Regions from separate parts of the Streptomyces sp. NPDC093111 genome, predicted to be linked through region 2. Evidence: riboswitches for the same ligand, from Rfam matches in the RefSeq annotation. Region 2 holds a riboswitch; the other holds the start of a gene.
The links. A riboswitch is a leader RNA that binds a small molecule or an ion and turns the genes downstream of it on or off. The one in region 2 is predicted to bind S-adenosylmethionine.

Region 1 (3,394 bases), on a different contig from region 2:
GAGCATGCCCTCGATCAGCTCGCGGTGGATGTCGTCGGGCAGCATCGCCAGGTAGCCGGGCGCCGCCCACGGGGTGTGCGTGAAGTGCCCGATCCGCAGGTCCGGGCGGAGCGCGCGGAGCATGCCGGGGACGAGCGCCAGGTGGTAGTCCTGCACGAGGACCGCCGCGCCGGGGTCCGCGGCCTCGGCGAGCGCCTCGGCGAAGGCCCGGTTGTAGGCGCGGTAGGAGCCCCAGCGGCGCCGGAAGTCCGCGTCGAAGACGGGCTCGCGCGGGATGTCGTACAGGTGGTGGTGGAGGAACCAGAGCACCGAGTTCGCGATGCCGTTGTACGCGTCGGCGTACACCTCCGGGTCGATGTCCAGCATGCGCACGCCCGGCTCGGCGACCCCGCGGCGCACGGCCTCGCGGTCGCCGTCGCCGAGGGCGGCGCAGACCCACAGGCCGCCCTCGGAGGCGACGGCGCCGAGGCCGGAGACGAGTCCGCCGCCGCCGCGCCGGGTGTCCAGGGAGCCGTCGTCACGCACGGTGTACGAGACCGGGCCGCGGTTCGATGCCACGAGGACGGTAGCCATGTGGCGAACCTAGCCCGTCCGGTACACGCTCAAACGTGCGGATATCAGACAGGTGGGTGTGCGGTGTCAGGCCACGCGGCGCCGCGCGTACTCCGCGATCTCCGCCATCGGCGGGCGCTCCTCCGTGTCCACCGGGTACGTGTGCGGCTCGAAGCCCCGCTCGCCCCGCTCGAACTGGGTCAGCCACGGGCGCACCAGATGCCCCCGGGACAGGCGCAGCTGCGCCGTCCGGTAGATCGCGGCGGCCATCCGGCCCAGCGCCCGCCCGTCCTGGTGCCGGTGCTTGCGCACGCCCACGTCCACCTGCGCGAGGGCGTCCAGGCCCACCGTGTGCAGGGCGTCGACGAGCAGGCCCAGCTCCACTCCGTAACCGACCGGGAACGGCAGGCGTTCGAGCAGCGAGCGGCGGGCCGCGTACTCGCCGCCCAGCGGCTGGACGAAACCGGCCAGCTGCGGCCAGTGCAGGTTGAGCAGCGGGCGGGCCACCAGCTCTGTCACGCGACCGCCCTGACCTGGGGTGTCGCCGAGCGGGCGGTCGTACATCGCCTTCACGAAGTCGACGTCCGGATCGGTGAGCAGCGGGCCCACGATGCCGGTGACGAAGTCCGCGGAGAAGTCCCTGAGGTCCGCGTCCACGAAGCAGACCACGTCCCCGGTCGTCACCATCAGTGACCGCCAGAGGACCTCGCCCTTGCCGGGCACCGCCGGTATCCGGGGCAGGATCGCGTCCCGCGCCACCACCCGCGCGCCGGCCGCCGCGGCCACCTCCGCCGTACGGTCCGTGGAGCCCGAGTCGATCACCACGAGCTCGTCCACCAGCGGGACCGCGTCGGTCATCAGCTCGCGGCGGATCACGGAGACGATCGTGCCGACCGTCGCCTCCTCGTTCAGCGCGGGCAGCACCACGCTGACCCGCGTCCCCCGCTTGGCGGCGAGGACGCGCTCCAGCGGGCGGTCGGCAACGGACCAGGACCGCCGGGCCAGCCAGCGCTCCACCTCTTCCAGCAACGTGATCTCCATCTCGCGGATCGGACGACCGTCTCCACCTTCGTAGCCTTCGGTTACAGTCTTGAACAACGCGGATCCCCGATGCATGTCGGGGTGCCGACCGCGTCTCACAATCGAATACCGCTCATCCAGAGGGGCAGAGGGAAACGGCCCGTTGAAGCCCCGGCAACCCTCCAGTCGGTTACTCGTCCTCCAGCGAGGCTCCCGACTAGGGAAGGTGCCAAATCCGTCTCATGGCGAAAAATTCGTCATGGGAAAGATGAGGAGAAAGGGCCTCGCCTCCATGGCTGTACAGACCGTCGCATCCGGAACCACCGTCGACCTCGGTCCCGCTTCCGGACTCTCCTGCCGCGAATGCGGCGAATCCTTCCCGCTCGGCCCGATCTTCGCCTGCGAGCTCTGTTTCGGCCCGCTCGAAGTCGCGTACGACCTGCCCTTCGGTGACCCGGAGGAGCTGCGCAAGCGCATCGAGGCCGGCCCCGCGAACATCTGGCGCTACGCCCCGCTGCTGCCCGTCCCGGCCGACGTCGCCGAGAAGCCGAACCTGAACCCCGGCTGGACCCCGCTCGTCAAGGCCGACAACCTGGCCCGCGAACTGGGCGTCGAGCCCGGCAGGCTGTTCGTCAAGGACGACTCCGGCAACCCGACCCACTCCTTCAAGGACCGGGTCGTCGCCCAGGCCATCGAGGCCGCCCGCGCCTTCGGCTTCACCACCCTCTCCTGCTCCTCCACCGGCAACCTGGCCGGCGCCGTCGGCGCCGCCGCCGCCCGGGCCGGCTTCCGCTCCTGCGTGTTCATCCCGCACGACCTGGAGCAGGGCAAGGTCGTCATGGCCGGCGTCTACGGCGGTGACCTCGTCGCCATCGAGGGCAACTACGACGACGTCAACCGCTTCTGCTCGGAGCTCATCGGCGACCCGCTCGGCGAGGGCTGGGGCTTCGTCAACGTCAACCTGCGCCCGTACTACGGCGAGGGCTCCAAGACGCTCGCGTACGAGATCTGCGAGCAGCTCGGCTGGGTCATCCCCGACCAGCTGGTCATCCCGATCGCCTCCGGCTCGCAGCTCACCAAGATCGACAAGGGCCTCCAGGAGCTCATCAAGCTGGGCCTGGTCGAGGACAAGCCGTACAAGATCTTCGGCGCCCAGGCCGAGGGCTGCTCCCCGGTCTCGGTCGCCTTCAAGGCCGGCCACGACGTGGTGAAGCCCCAGAAGCCGAACACCATCGCCAAGTCCCTCGCCATCGGCAACCCGGCGGACGGCCCGTACGTGCTCGACATCGCCCGCCGCACCGGCGGCGCCGTGGAGGACGTGAACGACGAGCAGGTCGTCGACGCGATCAAGCTGCTCGCCCGTACCGAGGGCATCTTCGCCGAGACCGCGGGCGGCGTGACCGTCGGCGTGACGCGCAAGCTGGTCGAGGCCGGTCTCATCGACCCGACGCTGACGACGGTGGTCCTCAACACCGGCGACGGACTCAAGACCCTGGACGCCGTTGCCGACAGCTCTCAGGCGACCGCCACCATCCGCCCGAGCCTGGACGCGTTCCGCGACGCGGGCCTGGCCCACTGAAAGGTACGTGAACCCCATGGCCGTCAACGTCCGCATCCCCACCATCCTCCGCACCTACACGGGCGGCCAGTCCGAGGTGAAGGCCGAGGGCGGGACCCTCGCCGAGGTCATCGCCGACCTGGAGAAGAACCACGCGGGCATCGCCGCCCGCGTCCTGGACGACCAGGGCAAGCTGCGCCGCTTCGTCAACGTGTACGTCAACGACGACGACGTGCGCTTCGAGCAGGGCCTGGAGACCGTGAC
Region 2 (3,394 bases):
GCTCGGCTACGCGGCCGCGCACGCGGACAGCACGCAGACCCTGGTGGGGGCGTCGGGGGCGATCTCGGGGGTGCTCGGGGCCTTCCTCTATCTCTTCCCGCGCTCCCGGGTGACCAGCCTCTTCCCCTTCCTCTTCTTCCTGCCGCTGCGTTTCCCGGCCTGGATCGTGCTGATCTTCTGGTTCGTGCTCCAGTGGCTGGCGGCCCGCTCGGCCGGGGCGGGACCGGGGGTGGCGTACCTGGCGCACGTGGTGGGGTTCGCGATCGGCTTCGTCTACGCGTGGGGCCGGTACAGAGGTGGCGTTAAGGTGAAGCCACCAGCCGCGGCCACCGAGGGAGAAAGCCAGCCGTGATCACCGCGATCGTGCTCATCAAGACCAGCGTGGACCGCATCCCCGAGATCGCGGAGTCCATCGCCGCGATCGACTCGGTCAGCGAGGTCTTCTCGGTGACCGGGACGTACGACCTGATCGCCATGGTCCGGGTGCCGCGCCACGACGACCTCGCCGACGTCATCCCCGGGAAGATCAGCAAGATCCCCGGCGTCGAGGGCACCGACACCCATGTCGCCTTCCGGGCCTACTCCCAGAACGACCTGGACGCGGCCTTCGCCATCGGCCTGGAGGGCTGAGCCCGCGGGCACGCCCCGCGCACCACGCACGACGAAGCCGGCCTCTCCCCGCGGGAGGCCGGCTTCACTCGTACGGGTGAGGGATCAGCCGCGGTCGGGCACGCAGCGGCCGTCCTCGGTGCGGTACTTCCACTGGGCGCCCTCGCGCACCAGCTGCTTCACCGCGCCCACGAAGCGCTCCACGTGCTCGTCGGGCGTCCCCGCGCCGAAGCTGACGCGGATGGCGTTGAGGGAGCGCTCGCCGGGGGCCGCCTCCGGGGCGCCGCACTCGCCCGGGTCCTGCGGGTCGCTGCCGAGCAGGGTGCGCACCAGCGGGTGGGCGCAGAACAGGCCGTCGCGGACCCCGATGCCGTACTCGGCGGAGAGCGCGGCGGCGAAGTGGGAGCTGTTCCAGCCGTCCACGACGAAGGAGATGACGCCGACCCGGGGGGCGTCGTCGCCGAAGAGCGAGAGCACCCGCACCTCGGGCACCTCGGCCAGGCCCTCGCGGACCGTGGCGATCAGGTGCCGCTCACGGGCGACGAGCTGGTCGAAGCCGGCCTCGGTGAGCGCCTTGCAGGCGGAGGCGATGGAGTAGACGCCGATGACGTTGGGCGAGCCGGCCTCGTGCCGGGCGGCGGTGGTGTGCCACTCCACGTCGACGCCGCCGTCGGCGCGCCGGGCCACCTTGCGGGAGGCGCCGCCGCCGGCGAGGTAGGGCTCGGAGTCCTGGAGCCAGTCGGCGCGTCCGGCGAGGACGCCGGAGCCGAACGGGGCGTACAGCTTGTGCCCGGAGAAGGCGATCCAGTCGACGTCCAACTCCTGGACGGAGACGGGGTGGTGGGGCGCGAGCTGGGCGGCGTCGAGGACGATCCGGGCACCGTGGGCGTGCGCGGCGGCGGCCAGTTCCCGGACCGGCCACAGCTCGCCGGTGACGTTGGAGGCGCCGGTCACGCAGACCAGGGCGGGGCCGTAGGGGTCGCGGTCGGCGAGCGCCCGCTCCAGGGTCTCGACGGCCTGGCGCGGGGTGCGCGGCGCGTTGAGGTAGGTGACCCGGGCGTCGCGCCAGGGCAGCAGCGAGGCGTGGTGCTCGGTCTCGAAGACGAAGACCTGGCAGTCGGCGGGGATCACCTGGGCGAGCAGGTTGAGCGAGTCGGTGGTGGAGCGGGTGAAGACCACCTGGTCGCCGGGGCGGCAGTCGAGGAACTCGGCGACGGTGGCGCGGCTGTTCTCGAACAGGTCGGTGGAGAGCTGGGAGAGGTAGCCGGCGCCGCGGTGGACGCTGCCGTAGTACGGGGCGTACGCGGCGACGTCGTCCCACACGCGCTGCAGGGCCGGGGCGCTGGCGGCGTAGTCGAGCGCCGCGTAGCTGACCTCGCCGCCGGTGACGAGCGGGACGGTGACGTCCCGGCCGAGGACCGGCAGCGGGGCGGCGCAGCAGGGGTCCGCCGCGTCACCGGAGGGGGCGGAAGCAGTGGTGGTGGCAGCGTTCGGGCATGCGGACATGACGGTATCTCCCGGCATAAAAGGGGCGCGAAAAGGCGTGAAAGAGCCCGCAGGGCAGCGCGAAGAAGGGGGTGCCGCGTACGGGTGTTCGGTGAAGAAGTGGGCCGACGGCCCTAACGCATTCGCTTGCTCACGAGACACTGCTCCCTAGAGGACCAAGGACCCCAGGGTTGTGCGCAGGGGTCCGCGCTTGCCGCAGGCTTCTGCTCGTACGGCCTGGTCTTCACCCGGGGCACCCCGCCACGGACGGAGGGTTGCCGGACAGCTAGCCGGGGCTTTGTCGCTGTCACTCATGACCTGTCACAGAACTTATGCCAGTCGATCACGACGACGCAACCCCGTTCCGGCATTCGGAACGGGGCTGCGTACGGGGCGGCTGACGGCCGGCCGGGGCGGCGGTGGCGACGGCTCAGGCGTTGCTGGCCGCGATCCAGCGCTCCAGGGCGCGGCGGGCGGCGCCGGAGTCGATGGACTCGGCCGCCTTGGCGATGCCCACGGCCAGTTGCTCCGCCAGGGTGCCCTCGCCCGGTGCGAGCGCGGTGAGCGCCGCCGCCGAGTTGAGCAGCACCGCGTCCCGTACCGGACCGGTCTCGCCGGCCAGCAGGCGGCGCGCCACGTCGGCGTTGTACGAGGCGTCGGCGCCGCGCAGGGCCTCGACCGGGACGATGTCGATGCCGACGTCGCGCGGGTCGAAGGACTCCTCGCGGACGGTGCCGTCCCGGACGATCCACACCCGGGAGGTCGCCGTCGTGGTCAGCTCGTCCAGGCCGTCGTCGCCGCGGAAGACCAGCGCCGAGGAGCCGCGCTCGGCGAGCACCCCGGCCACGATCGGGGCCATCCGGGGGTCGGCCACGCCGGTCGCCTGGGCCCGCACCCGGGCCGGGTTGGTGAGCGGCCCGAGGAAGTTGAAGACCGTGCGGATGCCCAGCTCCTTGCGGGCCATCGCCACATGGCGCAGCGCCGGGTGGAACTTCACCGCGAAGCAGAAGGTGATGCCGGCCTCGCCGGCCACCTCGGCCACCCGCGCGGGGGTCAGCTCCAGGTTGACGCCCAGCTTCTCCAGGACGTCGGAGGCGCCGCTGGCGCTGGACGCGGCCCGGTTGCCGTGCTTGACGACCTTGGCGCCGGTGCCGGCCACCACGATCGCCGACATGGTGGAGATGTTGACGGTCTTGGCGCCGTCGCCGCCGGTGCCGACGATGTCCACGGACGGGCCGGGGACCTCGATGGTGTTGGCGTGCTCGTACATGGTCCGGACGAGGCCGGTGATCTCCTCGAC

Region 1: linked by a shared signal. The riboswitch ahead of thrC (threonine synthase) and the one ahead of AB0Q96_RS06555 (aminotransferase class V-fold PLP-dependent enzyme) in region 2 are both predicted to bind S-adenosylmethionine.

What each region holds. Positions count from the first base shown of each region.
Region 1 covers NZ_JBFBNW010000001.1:173,409-176,802, forward strand. Annotated here, with positions in the region: gene AB0Q96_RS00765 (trehalose-6-phosphate synthase) at 1-573, opposite strand, end outside; gene AB0Q96_RS00770 (glucosyl-3-phosphoglycerate synthase) at 640-1,581, opposite strand; SAM riboswitch class I at 1,703-1,847, shown strand; gene thrC (threonine synthase) at 1,865-3,151, shown strand; gene AB0Q96_RS00780 (MoaD/ThiS family protein) at 3,168-3,394, shown strand, end outside.
Region 2 covers NZ_JBFBNW010000003.1:379,344-382,737, forward strand. Annotated here, with positions in the region: gene AB0Q96_RS06545 (rhomboid family intramembrane serine protease) at 1-352, shown strand, start outside; gene AB0Q96_RS06550 (Lrp/AsnC ligand binding domain-containing protein) at 349-630, shown strand; gene AB0Q96_RS06555 (aminotransferase class V-fold PLP-dependent enzyme) at 715-2,115, opposite strand; SAM riboswitch class IV at 2,297-2,413, opposite strand; gene trpD (anthranilate phosphoribosyltransferase) at 2,525-3,394, opposite strand, start outside.